2 regions of the Actinomyces sp. Marseille-P3109 genome follow, and region 2 is predicted to be linked to the other one. Evidence: riboswitches for the same ligand, from Rfam matches in the RefSeq annotation. Region 2 holds a riboswitch; the other holds the start of a gene.
What was found. A riboswitch is a leader RNA that binds a small molecule or an ion and turns the genes downstream of it on or off. The one in region 2 is predicted to bind ZMP and ZTP.
Positions count from the first base shown of each region.

Region 1: another riboswitch for ZMP and ZTP. It lies ahead of purH (bifunctional phosphoribosylaminoimidazolecarboxamide formyltransferase/IMP cyclohydrolase); the one in region 2 lies ahead of glyA (serine hydroxymethyltransferase).

Region 1 is NZ_OOHN01000008.1:1,690,354-1,699,555, forward strand. Features, by position in the region: gene BQ8008_RS07460 (ATP-binding cassette domain-containing protein) at 1-808, shown strand, start outside; gene BQ8008_RS07465 (amino acid ABC transporter ATP-binding/permease protein) at 805-2,652, shown strand; gene BQ8008_RS07470 (dicarboxylate/amino acid:cation symporter) at 2,769-4,121, opposite strand; gene BQ8008_RS07475 (DUF3017 domain-containing protein) at 4,301-4,600, opposite strand; gene purH (bifunctional phosphoribosylaminoimidazolecarboxamide formyltransferase/IMP cyclohydrolase) at 4,706-6,517, opposite strand; ZMP/ZTP riboswitch at 6,544-6,633, opposite strand; gene BQ8008_RS07485 (hypothetical protein) at 6,980-9,202, shown strand, end outside.
Region 2 is NZ_OOHN01000008.1:381,925-391,126, reverse strand. Features, by position in the region: gene BQ8008_RS01930 (glycoside hydrolase family 68 protein) at 1-981, shown strand, start outside; gene BQ8008_RS01925 (glycoside hydrolase family 32 protein) at 1,066-2,820, opposite strand; gene BQ8008_RS01920 (bifunctional methylenetetrahydrofolate dehydrogenase/methenyltetrahydrofolate cyclohydrolase) at 2,861-3,757, opposite strand; gene glyA (serine hydroxymethyltransferase) at 3,754-5,064, opposite strand; ZMP/ZTP riboswitch at 5,130-5,215, opposite strand; gene BQ8008_RS01910 (GTP-binding protein) at 5,273-6,499, opposite strand; gene rpmB (50S ribosomal protein L28) at 6,556-6,795, shown strand; gene rpmG (50S ribosomal protein L33) at 6,792-6,968, shown strand; gene rpsN (30S ribosomal protein S14) at 6,968-7,273, shown strand; gene BQ8008_RS01890 (type B 50S ribosomal protein L31) at 7,416-7,667, shown strand; gene ykgO (type B 50S ribosomal protein L36) at 7,732-7,854, shown strand; gene purU (formyltetrahydrofolate deformylase) at 7,938-8,810, shown strand; gene BQ8008_RS14075 (TetR family transcriptional regulator) at 9,004-9,168, shown strand.

The DNA.
Region 1 (9,202 bases), 1.3 Mb from region 2:
ACCCAGGCCCCGGGCGAGCACCTCGACAGGTCCAGCCACACGGGCCGCCGTCGTGCTCGACGACGTCGAGGCCACCTGGGGCGACGAACCGGTGCTGGAGGGAGTGAGCCTGGCCGTGCGCCGCGGTGAGCACCTGGCGGTCGTGGGTCCCTCCGGTGCGGGCAAGTCGACGCTCATGGCGATGCTCGCCGGCAACCTGCTGCCCCGCGCCGGCTCGCTGCGCGTGGAGGGGGCCGAGCTGACCGCTGCCACCCAGGACGAGGTGCGGGCGGCCTCCGCTCTGGTGGCGCAGACGACGTGGCTGTTCACCGGCACGATTGCGGACAACCTGCGCCTGGCCCAGCCCTATGCGACGCCGTCGCAGATGTGGCATGCCCTGGAGGTGGCCCGTCTGGACAAGGAGGTGGCCCTCATGCCCGAGGGACTGGAGACGCAGGTCGGTGAGGGCGGGCTGGGGCTGTCGGGCGGGCAGGCCCAGCGCCTGTCCCTGGCGCGCGCGTTCCTGGCCGACCGCCCCGTGCTGCTGCTGGACGAGCCCACCAGCCAGGTGGACCTGGCCAGCGAGGCGGCCATCGTCGAGTCCATCGACCAGTTGGCCCAGGGGCGCACCGTCGTCACCATCTCGCACCGTGCGGGGGCGCTGACCGCAACGGACCGGACCGTCAGGGTCGAGGCCCGAGGACTTCACGAGGTGGGTCCGGCCAAGGCTCCGGCCGCCAACGACGCGGCCTCCGGTACCGGCGACGCCGAGGACGACGCCGCCGCCAATGAGGCGGCCGCTGCGCAGGACGGGGAGGTGCGGTCATGATCCGAACCAGACGCTCACCGTCACACAGAACTCGCGTCGTCGGCGGAGCCGGTGGGGCCGGAGCGGGCGAGTACGACAGCGCCCCGGTGCGGGAGCGGCCGTCGCGCGCGGTGCTGGTGCGCTGGCTGCTTCACGTCACCCGCCCAGTCCTGTCGCCGCTGCTGGGCTCCACGCTGTGCCGCGTCACTGACATGCTCAGCGGCATCGCCCTGTTCTCCCTGGGGGCCTATGCCGTGGCCTCGATGGGGCTGGCGATGATGATCGGCGCGCCGATGCCCGCCGTCTGGACGGTACTGGCCGTCATGGCGGGGTTGTCGCTGCTCAAGGCGGCTCTGCGATACGCCGAGCAGTTCCTCGGCCACCTGGTGGCCTTCAAGGCGCTCGAGCTGCTGCGCGGGCAGATCTTCCGCTCTCTCATCCCCCGCTCGCCGCGGGTCAGTGCGACGTCGCGCTCGGGCGACCTGCTGTCTCGCGCCACCAAGGACGTCGACCGCATCGAGGTCTTTTTCGCCCACACCTTCGCCCCGGCGGTCTCGGCCGCCATCACCCCGATCGTGGTGCTCGCGGTCATCGGTCTCAAGGTGTCCTGGCTGGTGGCGATGACGGCGCTCCCCTTCGTGGTGCTCCAGCTGCTCATCGTGCCCCGCCTGGGCTTCACCGCCTCCTTGGAGGCCTCCCGGTCCAGCTCGGCGGCACGGGCGGACCTCACCCAGCACGTCACCGACACCGTCCAGGGCATGAGCGAGGTCGTCGGGTACGGGCGCAGCCAGGAGCGTCTCGATGAGATGGCCAGGATCGACGCCGAGCTCGTCGGCGCCTCCCGTCCCACCGGCCAGTGGGCCTCCGTGCGCCGGGGCATCAACCAGCTGGCGGGCCTGACCGCGCCGATCGCCGTCGTCATGGTGGGGGCGATGCTGCCCACCACCGGATCCGGAGCGGGCGTGCCCCTGCTAGCGGCCGCAGCCGCGGCCGTGCTGCGGATGAGCGAGACCGTGCGCGGCGTCGAGGAGCTCTCGGGGGCGCTCAACGCCTCCTTCGCCTCGGCTGAGAGGGTCTGGGAGATCGCCACCGCCCCGGTTGAGGTGCGCGACGGCGATCAGGAACTGACCGCCGGGATCTCCCACGAGGTCCTGTGGCAGGACGTCACCTACTCCTACCCCAGCACCGCCACGCAGGCCGTGCGCGGCGTGAGCCTGAGAGCCCGGGCCGGCAAGTGGACCTGCATCGTGGGGGCCTCGGGCTCCGGCAAGTCGACGCTGGCCCAGCTGGCCGTGCGCTTCGATGAGCCGGAGTCGGGCCGCATCCTCATCGACGGACAGGACGTGGCCGACCTGCAGGCGATCAGCCTCTACCAGGAGGTCGGCATGGTGGACCAGAGGATCCACCTCATGCGAGCCACGATCGCCGAGAACGTGCGCCTGGCAGCGCCGTCGGCCAGTGACGCCCAGGTTCGCCGGGTCTGCCGAGCCGCCTGCATCGATAAGGACATTGAGGCCCTGGAGGACGGCTACGACACTCTCGTGGGTGAGCGCGGCCAGTCCCTGTCCGGGGGCCAGCGGCAGCGTCTGGCCCTGGCGCGAGCCCTGCTCGCCCGCCCCGGCGTACTCATCCTCGATGAGTTCACCTCCCACCTGGATCCCGAGCTGGATGAGCAGGTGCGGATCGGGGTGCGCACCTATCTGCCGCAGGCGACGATCATCGAGATCACCCACCGGCTGCAGTGGTCCGAGCAGGCCGACCACGTCGTCGTCATGGATGCGGGCACGGTGGTGCAGGCGGGCCCACCGGCCAAATTGCTGGCCGCTCCAGGACCGCTGCGCACACTCACCGCCCGCGGACGCTGACGGATGCAGTCAGACACCGAGGGGGCGCTCAGAGTCTCGGTGACTCCAGGCGCCCCCTCGGTGTCTGACTGAGGCCTGCTCGAGCCTCACTCGAGCCCACTCGGGATTGCTCGAACCTACTCGCCGGAACGGGCGGCGGCAGCGGACGCCTCCAGCTCCTCAGGACTGACGACGCCCTCGACGCTGACGGCGTGGAGGTAGGCCATGCCGTCGAAGGAGAGCTCGCGGACGTTCTCCGGGTCGCCCTCGTCATTGACGGAGCCGCCCGCCATACGGTCAACGATGATGGCGATGGCGCCGTCACCGGTGACGTTCGTGGCGGTGCCGAAGGAGTCCAGAGCGATGTAGGTGGCGATCATGAGGGCCACCTGCTGGTCATTGAAGCCGAGCATGGAGGACAGCAGGCCCGTGGCCGCCATGATGGCGCCTCCGGGCACGCCCGGCGCGGCCACCATCGTGATGCCGAGCATGAAGATGAACCCGGCCCACTGGGCGGTGCTCACGTGCAGGTCCTGGGTGAGGACGATCGCGAAGGCGAAGGCGAAGATCTTCGAGGTCGACCCCGCCAGGTGGATCGTGGCGCACAGGGGGACGGTGAAGGAGGCCACCGCGTCGGAGACGCCGTTCTTCTTCGTCTGACGCAGGGTCACCGGGATCGTGGCCGCCGAGGAGGAGGTGCCCAGGGCGGTGAGGTAGGCCGGGACCATGGTGAGCAGGGCCTTGAACGGGTTCTTGCGGCCGATGACCCCGGCGACGACGAACTGGATCGCCAGGATGACGGCCTCGAGGATGAGGACCACGACGACGACCCTCAGGAGGGCCTTCATGACCGAGCCGGCGGCGCCGGTGTAGGTGAGGTTGAGGAAGATGCCGAAGATGTGCAGCGGCAGCAACGGGATGATCATCCGCTCGATGAGTCGGGTGATGATGGCCCGGAACTCGATGGAGCCCTTGCGCAGAACTCCTCGGGGAACCATGGACAGGCCGATCCCGAGGATGAAGGAGAGCAGCAGGGCGGTCATGACCTCGACCGGCGGGGGCATCTCCACGGTGAAGTAGCTGCTCAGGGCCCCTTCGGGCTTGGCGACGTCGGTCAGGGAGGTCCCGGCGAGCAGGCGGGGGAAGGTGGCCGCACACACCAGGAAGGTGAGGAAGCCGGCGAAGAGGGTGGAGGTGTAGGCCAGGGCAGTGGTGATGCCGAGCCACTTGCCGGCGCCGCGTCCCAGGTCGGCGATGGCGGGGGTCACCAGACCGATGATGATGAGCGGGATCGCGAAGTTGAGGAACTGGCCGAACAGGTCGGAGAAGGTCGCGAAGACGTTGCCGACTGCCTTGGGGATGATCGGGTGGCCACCGATCCGGACGGACCCCACGAGCAGGGCCAGGACAATGGCGCCGATGACCCAGGTCAGGATGCTGTGGCTGAGACGATAACCCAGTGAGGGCGATGCCGAGGGATTGCGTGACATAGGGGACCTTCAGTGTGTGAAGCAATGTGACAAAACGTCGTGAATGGGCCCAGCGTGCCATACCGGCCGGTTACAACGCCGCTTCGGTTCGGCAAATGGGCACCGGGCCGACACAGATCACAGCGGATCGTGGGGTGAGCCAATGGCGAAGGCCTACCGAAGACAACCGGCGAACCGGGTCACATGACGCGGGGCAGGTTGACGTAGGGGGACAGGAGGAACAGGACCGCGGCCAGACAGATGCCGAAGACGACGTCGAACAGGCGACTGCGCGCTGCCAGCCAGGTGCCGTCGGGACGCTGGATCCTGACGATGGCGAGCGCCAGGATCCCGGTGGCCGCCCACAGGACGGCGATGCGGCGGTGTCCCAGCAGCGCGATGGCGGGAACCATCGCCAGGCCGATGGCCACGAGGACGACGCAGATGGTGCGGTAGGGCTCCTTGTGCTCGGCCTGCTGGGGATGCGGGTCGTGAGTCACGGTGATGAGCCTATCGGCGCGCGGGGCGTCGGTCCACGACCTTCCTCCCGGGCAACCGGCCTCGCGCCCGTCGCTCCCACCTCCGGGCACGAGGCCGCCGGAGGGTCAGTGGGCGAAGTGGCGGGTGCCGGTGAGGTACATGGTGACGCCAGCGGCCTGGGCGGCATCGATGACCTCCTGGTCGCGGATGGACCCTCCGGGCTGGACGACGGCGCGCACCCCGGCGTCGATGAGCACCTGGAGCCCGTCGGCGAAGGGGAAGAAGGCGTCCGAGGCGGCCACGGCGCCGCGGGCGCGCTCCGGGACGGCGGATGAGTCACCAGTCGAGTCCCCCAGGACCTCGGTGGCGTCGGCCCCGCCGACGGCGCCCTTCTCCTTCTGGGGGCTGTCGGCGGCGGCGTCTCCGGTGGATCGGGCACCCAGGGTGTTGGCGCGCTCGACGGCCAGCCTGCAGGAGTCGACACGGTTGACCTGTCCCATGCCCACGCCGACGGTGGCGCCGTCGTGGGCCAGGAGGACGGCGTTGGAGCGCACGGCGCGCACCGAGCGCCAGGCGAAGGCCAGCTCGGCCAGGAGGGCGTCGTCGGCCTCCGGCCCGGCGGCCAGCGTCCAGGTGGCCGGGTCGTCGCCCTCGGCGCTGAGCACATCACGCTCCTGGATGACGGCACCGCCGGAGACCTGCTTGATCTCATAGCCCTCACGCAGCGGGGGCTCGACGACGAGCAGACGGAGGTTCTTCTTGGTGGACAGGATCTCCACGGCCTCGCCCTCGAAGGCGGGAGCGGCGACGACCTCGGTGAAGATCGGCTTGATCTGGCGTGCCATCTCAGCGGTGACGGTGGCGTTGGTGGCGATGACGCCGCCGTAGGCGGAGACCGGGTCGCAGGCGTGGGCCTTGCGGTGGGCCTCGGCGACGTCACCGCAGGCGGAGACGGCGATGCCGCAGGGGTTGGCGTGCTTGACGACGGCGACCGTGACGGCCTGGCCGTGGTCATAGGCGGCACGCACGGCGGCGTCGGTATCGGTGTAGTTGTTGTAGCTCATGGCCTTGCCGTGGAGCTGGCGGGCACCGGCCACTCCCCCACTCGCCCCGGCGGTGCGGTAGACGGCGGCGCGCTGGTGGGGGTTCTCCCCGTAGCGCAGGCTCGCCAGGCGCTCGTAGCCGACGCCGACGTAGGCGGGCAGGGAGGCCGGCTCGCCGGAACCGGTCTCGTCCGCGGCGGCGTCGGCCTCGACCTGGCCGGCCAGCCAGGTGGACACGGCGGCGTCGTAGGCGGCGGTGTGGGCGAAGGCCTCAGCAGCCAGGCGGCGGCGCTCGGTCAGGGTGAATCCGCCCTCGCGCACGGCGGCGGCGACGGCGTCGTACCGGCCGGGACTGGTGACGACGGCGACGGCGGGGTGGTTCTTGGCGGCGGCGCGCACCATGGCGGGGCCGCCGATGTCGATCTGCTCGACGCAGGCGTCGAAGGGGGCCCCGGAGGCGACGGTGTCGGTGAAGGGGTAGAGGTTGACGATGACGAGGTCGATGGGGGCCACGCCCAGGGCCTGGAGCTGGTCGAGGTGGTCGGGCTTGCGGCGGTCGGCGAGGATGCCGGCGTGGACCGCCGGGTGGAGGGTCTTGACCCGTCCCTCAAGGCACTCGGGGAAGCCGGTGACCTCCTCCACCGGGGTGACGGCCAGGCCCGCGTCGGCGATGGTGGCGGCGGTGGAGCCGGTGGAGACGAGCTCGACGCCGGCGTCGGCCAGGGCCCGGGCGAGCGGGACGAGGCCGGTCTTGTCGTAGACGGAGACGAGGGCGCGGCGCACAGGGACGCGGTCGGGGCTGACGAGGCCCTCGGTGGGGACGTGGGCGGTGGGCACCGGGGTGGAGGCGGTCTGGCAGGAGGTCTGATCTGACTGGGCGGGCTGGGAGGACATGCTGCTCCTGGTGCGGCGTTCGGTGGGCGGGACGCCCAGGCGGGCGACGTCCCGTACGTGGACGGCCTCGGCCACTCCCCGGTGGTGCCCCACCCTCGCCAGTCGCGGCCGCCCTCATCCTATCGGGTGGATCCGGTCATGCGACCGGGATCGGGCGGCGAGCCTGCGACGCATACCCGGTCCTGCGTCCGAGCGCCTCAAGCAGCAGGGCCTCACCATCGCCCATGACTCCGTAAGCGGCCACGTGGACCACGACCGTCTCCCGCTCACCGGCGACGCCCCACTGGCGGCCAACGCGCCGAGGCTCCTGGCGTGGAGACCCTGACCGGGAAGACCTGCGCCGCCTGAGGATCGGCAGTCCGGCGCCCACGTCACCGCCGGCCGTGTCGCTGCCGGCGAACCACCCAACCGAATGGCCTGTTTCCTTGCAAGCGGCTTTAGATACGGCATACAGTCCGCAACATGACTGCGCCCATCAACATCGCAGCAACACCGGTATATCGGGGGACTCCCCCTGAGCGGTGGCAGGAGGCCGCCTCCGCCTACCGGCGCTGGTGGAGCCGCCACCCGGGGTTATCCAGCGCTCTGAACCTGGTGGTGCGCGGAGCCTACGCCCTCATGATCCCGCTGCTCATCGCCGCCCTGGTGATGGTGCCGCGGCTGGCCTACGCGACGGTCCCGGCGGCGTTCATGGCCGTGTGCCTCATGGTGGTGGCCCTGCTGGCTCGCACCCGCACGATCAACTGGCGCTCGGTGGTCCTCATGTACGGCGTCGGCGCCGTGTGGTCGTTCATCGTGGCCATGATCATGAGCGCGGTACGCACCCGCGCAGGACTGTCCGTCATGGGCAACGGGATGAGCATCGCCCTGACCATCGCCCTTGACGTGCTCAGTCCCCTGGTGCCCCTGGTCCTCGTGGTCTTCCTGGCCCCGGGCCGGATGCGCCGCCTGGCGGCCTCCGACTGGGCCCTGCTCGGATTCGCAGCCGGTGCCGGCCTGACGGCCGTCAAGGACGGCATCCGGGCTCTTGAGGAGAGCAGCCTGCTCTCCTCGGTCCTGGGCAACGGGCGTCTGCCGTTCTCCTTCAATCCGTGGACCTCCGGGTCCATGACCCAGGAGGGCAGCAACGTCCTGGCGGTGAGCAACCAGGTGAGCACCGCCAACATCACCATGGCGGTGGCGCTGGCGATCACGCTGTGGCGCCTCAAGGACTCGCCGGCCTTCGAAGGGGCCAAGAACCTCGTGTGGCTGCGGGTCGTGGCCTGGATACTGCCGGCGTTGGTCATCCTGCAGTCAGTGAGCGACCACGCCACCTACATCGCCAGGATCGCCCAGCAGCTCGGCCAGGGCGACTCCGGAGGCGGTTTCCCGGCGCTGCTCATGTTCCTGTGGCGGATCAATGGCGGAGGCCTGAGCGCCATCCCCCTATCCGTCATCCTCATGGCCGCCTGCCTGCTCCTGGACGCCCACCGCCGCGCCTACGCCGGCGTGCACGGCTGGACGGTGGCCGGAGCGCCGGCGCCCCGCTACCCCAACCTCACCGAGGCTCCGCCGTTCGTGCGCGCCCTCATCGTCTCAGTGGTGGCACTGGCGAACTTCACCTGGGGTGACCTGGCCGTCACCTGGGGCGCCTACGGGGACCTGCGCCAGGGGCGTCTCTACGCCATGCGGGCCGGGCGGGCCACCGCCGAGCAGGTGCGCGGCGTACGGGCCGATGCCATGGAGGCCACGACGCCGGGGGATGAGCCGAATGCCCGCCAGGGCTTCCGTCTGGGGATCCTGGTGGTCAGCGTCGTGCTGTTCCTCCTGTGCTGCATGTACGAGGTTCGTACCGTCTGGCAGCTCGCCCCCGAGCTCAAGGACACCGAGGACGACCTGTTCCTCTCAGCGCTGCCGCGTCTGTTCTCCCAGTGGTGGGACGGCTTGAGCGGCACCCACGGGCTGCTCTACGCGATCGGGGCGCTGGCCGCGGTGGCCATGGGGCTCTCCCTCATCCTGACCCTGGGAGCACCGGGCCGTCGCATCAGCACGGCGCCCTCGTCCACCAGTCTCATGGGCTACCTGCTCACCCTCACTCCCGGACAGGCGTCCCTGAGCCTGCTGGACTTCGCGACGACCTACATGCCGCGCTCGGCCCTGAGCGCGAGCCCGGCGGGCGGCGGCACCGACCTGGCCGCCGAGCTCTCGGTCAACCGGCGGATCCGGACCGCTGAGAGCTTCTCCGAGAGCCAGGACCTGTTCACGGCGCGTACCAAGCGACAAGTGGCCGTCGAGGCCGATATCGACCGCCTCCAGAAGCTCGCCGAGTCCCTGGGCGTCGTCGGCGTCGATGCCCTCGAGCCCAGCAGGCTCGATGAGACCGTCGCCGACCTGGCCGCCTCCGGGGCGGACTCGCGCGTGGTCGGCGAGATGCGCGATCTGGCTGCCTCGGTGGCGGAGCAGCAGGCCGAGATCCTGGACCTCTCACGCCGGCTCAACACCGGCAACGGCGAGCAGTTCGCCATCCTGGAGGGGCTGCGGATCACCGACGCCTTCCGCGGCAGCGCCATCGACCAGCGGCCCGTCAACAGCCCCGTCCACGCGCTGGCGCTCTCATCCGACGGGGACCAGCTGGTCGTCGTCGAGTACCAGGGGGCGGCCCCCACCATCGATGACGACGACGAGACCGACATTCCTCCCCGCAGG
Region 2 (9,202 bases):
TCCTCCAAGCCCTACGACCCGCGGATCGTGCAGTCCGAGGGACGCATCCACGCCGATGAGAACGGTGTGTGGCTCACCGGATTCCGCACCCAGCACCAGCTGCTCGTCCCGGACGGCAAGTACTACCAGACCCGCGAGCAGAACCCGGGCGTGAACTTCCGCGACCCCTTCACCTTCCGCGACCAGAACAACCCCTCCGACCCCACCGAGTACATGGTCTTCGAGGGCAACTCGGCGTTCGTGCGTGAGCAGCAGTACGTCGACGCCGCGGCCAAGGCCGGTCAGAACACGACCCTGGCCACGTGCACCGAGGCGGATCTCGGCTATGAGAAGGGCGATCCCAAGGCGGAGACGGTCGAGTCGGTCAACCAGCGCGGCGCCTACTATCAGCTGGCCAACGTGGGGCTGGCCCGCGCCAAGAACAAGGCGATGACCCAGTGGGAGTACCTGCCACCGCTGCTGAGCGGTAACTGCGTCAACGACCAGACCGAGCGGCCCCAGATCTACTTCCAGGACGGCAAGTACTACCTGTTCACGATCTCGCACCGGGAGACCTACGCCGACGGGCTCCAGGGCCCCGAGGGCGTCTACGGGTTCGTGGGCGACGGGCTGCGATCGGACTACAAGCCGCTCAACCAGAGCACGGGTATCGCGCTGGGCAACCCGATCAACCTCAACTTCAACCCGGGTAAGCCCTACTCGCCGGACTTCAACCAGAGTCCCTACACCTACCAGTCCTACTCGCACTATGTGATGCCCGGCGGCCTGGTGGAGTCCTTCATCGACTCCATCGGCGGCAACAAGGATGGCAACCCGGTGCGCGGGGGCTCACTGGCCCCGACGGTGAAGATCAACATCTCCGGGGACACCACCTCGGTGGACCGCACCTACGGCACCAACGGCCTGGGAGGGTTCGGCGACGTTCCCGCGGACCGGGCCCGGACCAACGGCGGTGACACCCGCCCGCAGCGCCTGAAGTAGGCGCCGCTGGCCAGCATCACCCAGAGATCATGGCGGGGTCGCCGGAACATCTGTTCCGGCGACCCCGCCTCTTGAGCGTGTTGCCTACAGGGCCCCCGCCAGCGGGGTGAGGCTGCCCGAGGCGATGGTGGCCGTGCCCGCGGCACCCAGGACGATCTCCTGACAGCCGGGATCGGTGAAGACCAGGAGGCTGCCGACCGTGGCGCCGTCGTCGACGAAGACCTCGAGGCTGGAACGATCGAGGTAGAGGTGCAGGCGCACCGTGGAGCCGGTGGGGCGGTAGCTGACCTCGCGGCGCAGAGCGAAGTCGGTGGTGGTTCCCTCGTCCTTGCCGTCGATCTGTGTGAGACCCCCGTTGGTACGGTCCAGGTAGAGGGTGCCGGCCGAGACGTTGACGCCGACACGCACCTCCTGGACCGAGCCGTCGACCTCTCCGCGGGCGAGTCCCAGCCAGGCCTCGGAGGCCTGGGAGACGTCCAGGGTCAGGTCGATCTCGACCGTGCGCCCCTTGCCCAGCTGCGTCACTGCGGCGTCGGCGGTGTCGGTGGCCGTGAGACCGGCGAGGTCGGTGGCCTTGCCGCGCAGCGCGTCGAGCTCGGGGATGGGCTTCTGGACGAGGACGCGTTGACCGTTGAGGGTGGTCAGGGACAGCTCGCGCGGGATGCTCATCTCGCCACGCCAGTCGCCAGTGGGGAGCGAGTAGGGGTAGTTCCAGTTGCCCAGCCAGGCCATCCACACACGGCGGCCCTCGATGTTCTCGAAGCTCTGTGCGGCGTAGAAGTCCTGGCCGGCGTCGGTGAACCGGGTCTCGTGGTCCTCGGGGAAGAAGACGGAGCCGTCGAAGTCCCCGATGAAGTACTGGGCGGTGGAACCGGCCGTCTCCTCGTTGGCACCTACCGAGAGGGTCATGACCCAGCGGGTGCTGCCGTCGCTGGTGTCGGTCAGGGGGAAGAGGTCGGGGCACTCCCACACGGCGGCGTGGGAGCCGATGCCCTGGCCGAAGTCACTGGCGTGGGTCCAGGCCTTGAGGTCTCTGGAGCGGAACAGGGAGACGTGGTCGCCGACGGAGACGATCATGACCCAGGCCTGGGAGCCCTCGTGCCAGAAGACCTTGGGATCGCGGAAGTCCTTGCGCCCGTCGTTGGGGATGACGGGGTTGCCGGAGAAGCGCTGCCAGGTGCGGCCCCGGTCGCTGGAGTAGGCCAGGGACTGGGCCTCACCGCCCTCGGTGGAGGTGTAGACGGCCACCATGCCGCCGCCCTTGACCAGGCCGGAGGTGTCGGCGCCGTCGACGACGCAGCTGCCGGACATGGCCAGCCCCTGCGAGTCGTGCTCCAGGGCCGTGTACGTGCGCTTCCAGTGCACCATGTCCGAGCTGATCGCGTGGCCCCAGGTACCGTCCTGCTGGTGGAAGAGGTGGTACTCGCCCTCGTGGAGGACCAGGCCGTTGGGGTCGGCGAGGTTCCCCTTGGTGGGGCTGTAGTGGTAGGCGGGGCGGTAGGCGGCCGAGGCCGGCGAGTCCTCCGTGTCCGTGGAGGTGGGGAACCAGTCGACGCAGCAGCGCCGGTCTGAGAAGAGCGAGAGCGCCTGGAGGGCTACTCCCACGATGAGGACACCTGCCCCGGCGGCGCCCAGGATCAGGGTCCGACGCCGCAGGCCGGCCTTCTGCGGATGCGGGTTCTGAGAGCCGTTCATGTCCGGTGCGTCCTGAGGCTCCAGAGGACCCGCATCCGGCTGAGTCGGCTCGGACTCCGAGGCCTTCGCGGAATCAGGCGACTCAGCCGGGTCGACGGGCTGGTGGGACTGGGAGGGGTGGGCGCCGTGGGACTCGTCCGTCATGGTCCCAAGGTTATCGACCGGTCAGGCGAACGGCGCCCCTTTAGAGTGAGCGCTCCGCGGTCTCGACCACGTTGGCCAGCAGCAGGGCACGGGTCATGGGCCCCACGCCGCCGGGATTGGGTGAGAGCCAGGAGGCGACCTCGTCCACGCCGTCGGCGACATCACCGGCGATACGTCCCTTGCCGGTGGCTGGGTCGACGACGCGCGAGACGCCCACATCCAGGACGACGGCACCAGGAGTCACCATCTCCGGGGTGATGATGCCGGGGCTGCCGGCCGCCGAGATGACGACGTCGGCCCGGCGCACATGGTCGGCCAGGTCCGTGGTGCCGGTGTGGCAGATGTCGACGGTGGCGTTGACGTCCTTGCGCCCCAGGAGCAGGCCGATGGAGCGGCCCACCGTGACGCCTCGGCCGACGACGCACACGTTGCGACCGGCCAGGTCGATGCCATGGCGCTCCATGAGCTCGATGCAGCCGCGCGGCGTGCAGGGCAGGGGCGAGTCGATGGGCCCCGAGGCCCGCAGCACCAGACGCCCCAGGTTGGTGGGGTGTAGACCGTCGGCGTCCTTGGCCGGGTCGACGCGCTCCAGGATCGCATTGGTGTCCACGCCCGCCGGCAGCGGGAGCTGAACGATGTAGCCGGTGCAGGTGGGATCCGCGTTGAGGCGGTCGACGGCGGCCTCCACCTCGGCCTGGGTGGCGGTGGCGGGCAGGTCCTCGCGGATGGAGAGGATGCCGACCTCGGCACAGTCGGTGTGCTTGCCGGCGACGTACTTGACGCTGCCGGGGTCCTCCCCCACCAGGACCGTGCCCAGGCCGGGGGTGACGCCGCGCCCACGCAGCGCCGCGACGCGTTCCTTGAGCTCTGCCTTGAGGGCGGCGGCCGTGGCCTTGCCGTCCAGGACCTGGGCGGGCCCGTTCCAGGGGGCCCTCACTGGTCCAGTCCCGGGTAGAGGGGGAAGGCGTCGGTCAGGGCGCGCACACGGCCGCGCAGGGCGGCCAGGGTCTCGTCGTCGGCGGTGCCGGCGGCACCGTGAATGAGGGTGGAAGCGATGATGTCGGCGACCTCGGTGAACTCGGCGTCGCCGAAGCCGCGGGTGGCCAGGGCGGGGGTGCCGATGCGCAGGCCGGAGGTCACGCGCGGGGGACGCGGGTCGAAGGGGACGGCGTTGCGGTTGACCGTGATGCCGGCGGTGTGCAGGAGGTCCTCGGCCTGCTGGCCGTCCAGGGAGGAGTCGCGCAGGTCGACCAGCACCAGATGGACGTCGGTGCCGCCGGTGACGAGGCTGACGCCGGCGGCGCGCACGTCGTCGGCCCCGAGACGCTCAGCGATGATGGCGGCGCCGCGCACGGTGCGCTCCTGGCGCTCACGGAACTCCTCGGTGCCGGCGATCTTCATGGCCACGGCCTTGGCGGCGATGACGTGCATGAGGGGGCCGCCCTGCTGGCCGGGGAAGACGGCGGAGTTGAGCTTCTTGCCCCACTGCTCTGCGCGGCTGGACAGGAGCATGCCGGAGCGGGGGCCGCCCAGGGTCTTGTGGACGGTGGTGGACACGACGTCGGCGTGCGGGACGGGGTTGGGGTGCAGGCCGGCGGCGACGAGCCCGGCGAAGTGGGCCATGTCCACCCACAGGGCGGCGCCGACCTCGTCGGCGATGGCGCGGAAGGCGGCGAAGTCGAGGTGACGGGGGTAGGCCGACCATCCGGCGATGATGACCGTGGGGCGCTCGCGCAGGGCGGCCTCACGCACCTGGTCCATCTCGATGCGCATGGTGGTCTCGTCCACGCCGTAGGCGGTGGCGTTGTAGTTCTTGCCGGAGAAGTTGATCTTCATGCCGTGGGTGAGGTGGCCGCCGTGGGCCAGGGACAGACCCAGGAGGGTGTCACCGGGGGTGGCCAGGGCGTGGAGGACGGCGGCGTTGGCCTGGGCCCCGGAGTGGGGCTGGACGTTGGCCCACTCGGCGTCGAAGACGGCCTTGGCGCGCTCGATGGCCAGGGACTCGGCGACGTCGACGACCTCGCAGCCGCCGTAGTAGCGGCGCCCGGGGTAGCCCTCCGCGTACTTGTTGGTCAGGACCGAGCCCTGACACTCCAGGACGGCCCGGGGAACGAAGTTCTCCGAGGCGATCATCTCCAGGGTCTCACGCTGGCGGGCGAGCTCTCCGGTGAGGACCTCGGCGATATCGGGGTCGAGCTCGGCCAGAGGCTGGTTCAGGGACGGGGTGACGGCTTGCGCGGTCATGTCTCTCCTCAGGTGTGGGGGCGCACGCTGCGCCGTGGCAGGCGGCTGTGCGCGCACTGGTGGCGATCCGTGGCCCAGGCGGGCGACCCCGGAGTCGTGTTCGTGCCGCTCCCCGGTGGTGATCCACCCGGCGCCAGTCGCGACGGACATACCCTATCGCGCCGGGGCGGGGATGCGTCACGCGAGTCTCCCGCCTCGGGACGGGCGGTCAGCTCTCCTGGCCGAACCAGTCGCCCAGGCCGTCGTCGGCGCCGATCCAGGCCAGGGCCTGGGCCATCTCCTCAGGACGCAGGAGGATCCGGGCGAAGGCGCGGCGCACCTGCTCGCGCATCTCCTCATCGCCGACGCCGGTGACCACGAGGTGGCAGCGGGGCTCGGCGGCTGCGTCATCGCCGGCACCGGACGGAGCGCCTGGGACCTCGGCCCAGGTTCCGGCGTCGCCGACGCTGAGGGCGCCTCCGGCGACCTCCCACATGCAGACCCGGCCGGGTCGGCTGGGCAGCCAGAAGCAGCCGCGAGCGCACAGGCCCTGGCCGGCGAGGTCGACGACGAGGGAACGCAGGCGCTCGGGGTGGAAGGGCAGGGAGGCGCTGAGGTCGAGGGTCCACACACCGTGGTCGTCGGGGCCGCCCCAGGCGCTGGTGGTGGCGGGGTGGATGCGGCTCAGGGAGGCGGCGGAGTCGTGGGTGAGGCCGGTGAGGGTCTCCAGGAGGGGCGCGTCCAGGCCGGGGAGCAGGAGGGCGTCGTGGGGGCGCAGGTGCTCGATGAGGTCGGCGCCGGCGAGATCCTCGTCGCGCCCGAGGGCCAGGACGACGTCGGCGTAGCCGAGGTTGGCCAGGTGGACGGCGCCCGTGCAGCGGCAGTCACCGGGGAAGGCGGCCAGCAGGCGGTGCTCGAGGAGCTCGTCCAAGGCGGTGGTGGCGTCCAGGACGTGGGCGGCTCCGGCCAGTCTCACACCGGTGTCGGCGAGGTCCTCGGCCAGGCGGGGCAGGAGGTGAGCGAGCTCGATGGCCGCCGGCAGGAGGATAACGGTGGTGCCGCCCGGGTCCTGGGTGGCGCGGTCCTCGGCAACGGCGACCAGGACCTCGCGCAGGGAGCAGGTGGGGCAGGTGTAGGGCATGGGGACGTCGAGCCTGACCGGGTCGTCGTCGAAGCCGTCAGCCGAGCTGTGGCTGACGAGCCGCACCAGATCGTCGTCGTCTCCATCGCTGCTCGCGGTCTCGTCGTCGGCGCCGAAGTGCAGACCGGCGCGGATGACGACGGCGTCCTGTCCGGCCAGGGCGAGGTCGACCAGGTCCAGCAGGGCGGGGTCGACGGCGCCGATGACGGTCAGGGCGTGCCGGCCGTCAGCTCCGGTGTCGGCAGCCGGGGTATCGGCAAGGGTGGCGAGGTCATCGGAGAGATCAGAGGAGAAGTCATCCGAGGTATCGGTCACGAGGGGCCTCCAGAAGAGTTGACGAAACTGAGAATCATTCTTATATCATGCTTGTCATGACCACCTACTGCCAAGTCACGGGAGCCCGGCCGGTCTTCGGCCGGTCCGTCTCCCACTCGCACAAGCGCACGTCTCGGCGCTGGGACCCCAATCTGCAGCGCAAGCGCTACTGGGTGCCGTCGCTGGGGCGCACCGTGCGCCTGACGGTGTCCGCCAAGGGCATCCGTACGATCGACAAGCTGGGCATCGACGTCGTCGTGGCCCAGATGCTCGCCCGAGGGGAGAAGCTGTCATGAGCGGTGCCAAGGGAGGCAAGGACCTGCGGCCGATCATCAAGATGGTCTCCACCGCGGGCACGGGCCACACCTACGTGACGCGCAAAAACCGCCGCAACACCCCCGACCGTCTGGTGCTGCGCAAGTTCGATCCGGTGGTGCGCCGGCACGTGGAGTACAAGGAGTCGCGCTGATGGCCAAGAAGTCCAAGATCGCCGCCGAGCTGCGGCGCCAGCAGGTGGTGGCGCGCTACGCCGAGCGCCGGGCCGAGCTCAAGCGGGCCTCGGTCAACCCTCACCTGAGTCGGGCCGAGCGCGATGAGGCGATGGCGGCACTGCACGCGCTGCCCCGGGACGCCTCCCCCACCCGCCTGCGTCGGCGCGACGCGGTCGACGGCCGCCCGCGCGGGCACCTGCGCGTCACCGGGACCTCGCGGGTGCGCTTCCGCCAGATGGCGCTGCGCGGCGAGCTGCCGGGCATCGTCAAGTCCTCCTGGTAGGCGGGCGTGGGCGCGGCCTCTTGAGTCCACTCCCGCCAGAGCCTCACGGCGCGCCGCACTTGCAGCCACCCCCTCGCAGCCCCGCCGCAGGCACCCGTTCACCACGTCAGCATTCACATTCACCCCCATCCAAGGAGCTCGTATGCGCCCTGGGATCCACCCCAGCTACCAACCCATCGTCTTTCGCGACAAGTCCGCCGACTTCGCCTTCCTGACCCGTTCGACCCTGACGTCGTCAGAAACCATCGTGTGGGAGGACGGCAACACCTACCCGGTCTACGACGTCGAGGTCTCCAGCGCCTCGCACCCGTTCTGGACCGGCCAGGGCAAGATCCTGGACACAGCCGGCCGGGTGGAGAAGTTCGAGCGCCGCTACGGCAAGCGGAAGCGCTAATCGCACAGGCGGGGCGCCCCGCGCTCAGGCATCACAGCACAGGAAGAAAAGAGAAGGAGTAGCCATGAAGGTTCGTGCCTCGATCCGATCCCTGGCCAAGCAGCCGGGGTCCAAGGTGGTCCGACGCCGCGGTCACACCTACGTCATCAACAAGAAGAACCCTCGCCTCAAGGCCCGCCAGGGCTGAGCCGGACCATGAGACGCCGCCCATCCGGGACCGGCACCTGAGCCGTTTCTACGGCCGAGGCCGGTCCCGGTTAGGCTGAGACCATGGCTCTCTCCACGGCGCAACCCGACTCCGCCGCCCACTTGGTCCTGTCCCTGTCCTGCCCCGACCGTCCGGGCATCGTCCACGCGGTCACCGGCACGCTGGCGCGCCGCGGTGGGAACATCACCGAGTCCAAGCAGTTCGGGGACTCCTCCACCGGTCTGTTCTTCATGCGGGTCCAGGTGCTCACCACCGTGCCGCGCGAGGAGCTGGAGAAGGATCTGGCCGAGTTGGCCGGCGAGTACACGATGGAGTGGAGCCTCGATGAGGTGGGGCGCGCCATGCGCACCCTCATCATGGTCTCCAAGGAGGGGCACTGTCTGACCGACCTGCTCTTCAGGGAGCGCAGCCAGGGGCTGCCGGTCGACGTCGTCGGCGTGGTGGGCAACCACGAGACGCTGCGGGACGTCGCCGAGTTCTACGGGGTGCCCTTCCACCACATTCCGGTCACCAAGGAGACCAAGGAGGCCGCCGAGGCCGAGCTGCTGAGGCTGGTGGACTCCCTCGACGTCGAGCTGGTGGTACTGGCCCGCTACATGCAGATCCTCTCCCCCGCCCTGTGCGAGCGACTGCACGGGGGCGTCATCAACATCCACCACTCGTTCCTGCCGTCCTTCAAGGGGGCGCGCCCCTACGCCCAGGCGCACGAACGCGGGGTCAAGCTCATCGGGGCGACGGCGCACTACGTGACGGCGGACCTCGATGAGGGCCCGATCATCGAGCAGGACGTGACGCGGGCCAGCCACGAGGACCCGGTGGCCATGCTCCAGGCCAAGGGCCAGGACGTCGAGCGCCGGGTGCTGGCGCAGGCGGTGCGCTGGCACACCGAGCACCGGGTACTGCTCAACGGGCACCGCACCGTCGTCTTCGCCTGAGCACGGCACGGGCCCGCCACCAACCCGCGGTCTTCCCACCACTGGCCCATCACGACGACGGCCGGTCACCTCACTACAGGACGTAGGACCATCACGCACCCAGGTCTAGCCAGACGTACCGACACTCACTCGCGTAGAAAGGAGAACTGGGGTGCGGCATACCGAGGAAGAGGCCTGAGCAACCCGCACACACATCCTGCTCGCAGCACTGGACTCGTTTGCCCGAGAAGGCTTACAAGAGGCGAGATACAAGCAGAGCGACTCCGCAGCGGGAGTGACTCGAGACTGGGTCCACCGCCACTTCAAGAGCAGAACCAACTTGCTGCAAGAAGCTCTCGAACTCGGATGGCGGATCTAGAGCGAGAGGCTTCTCGACCGCGTTGATCAGACCG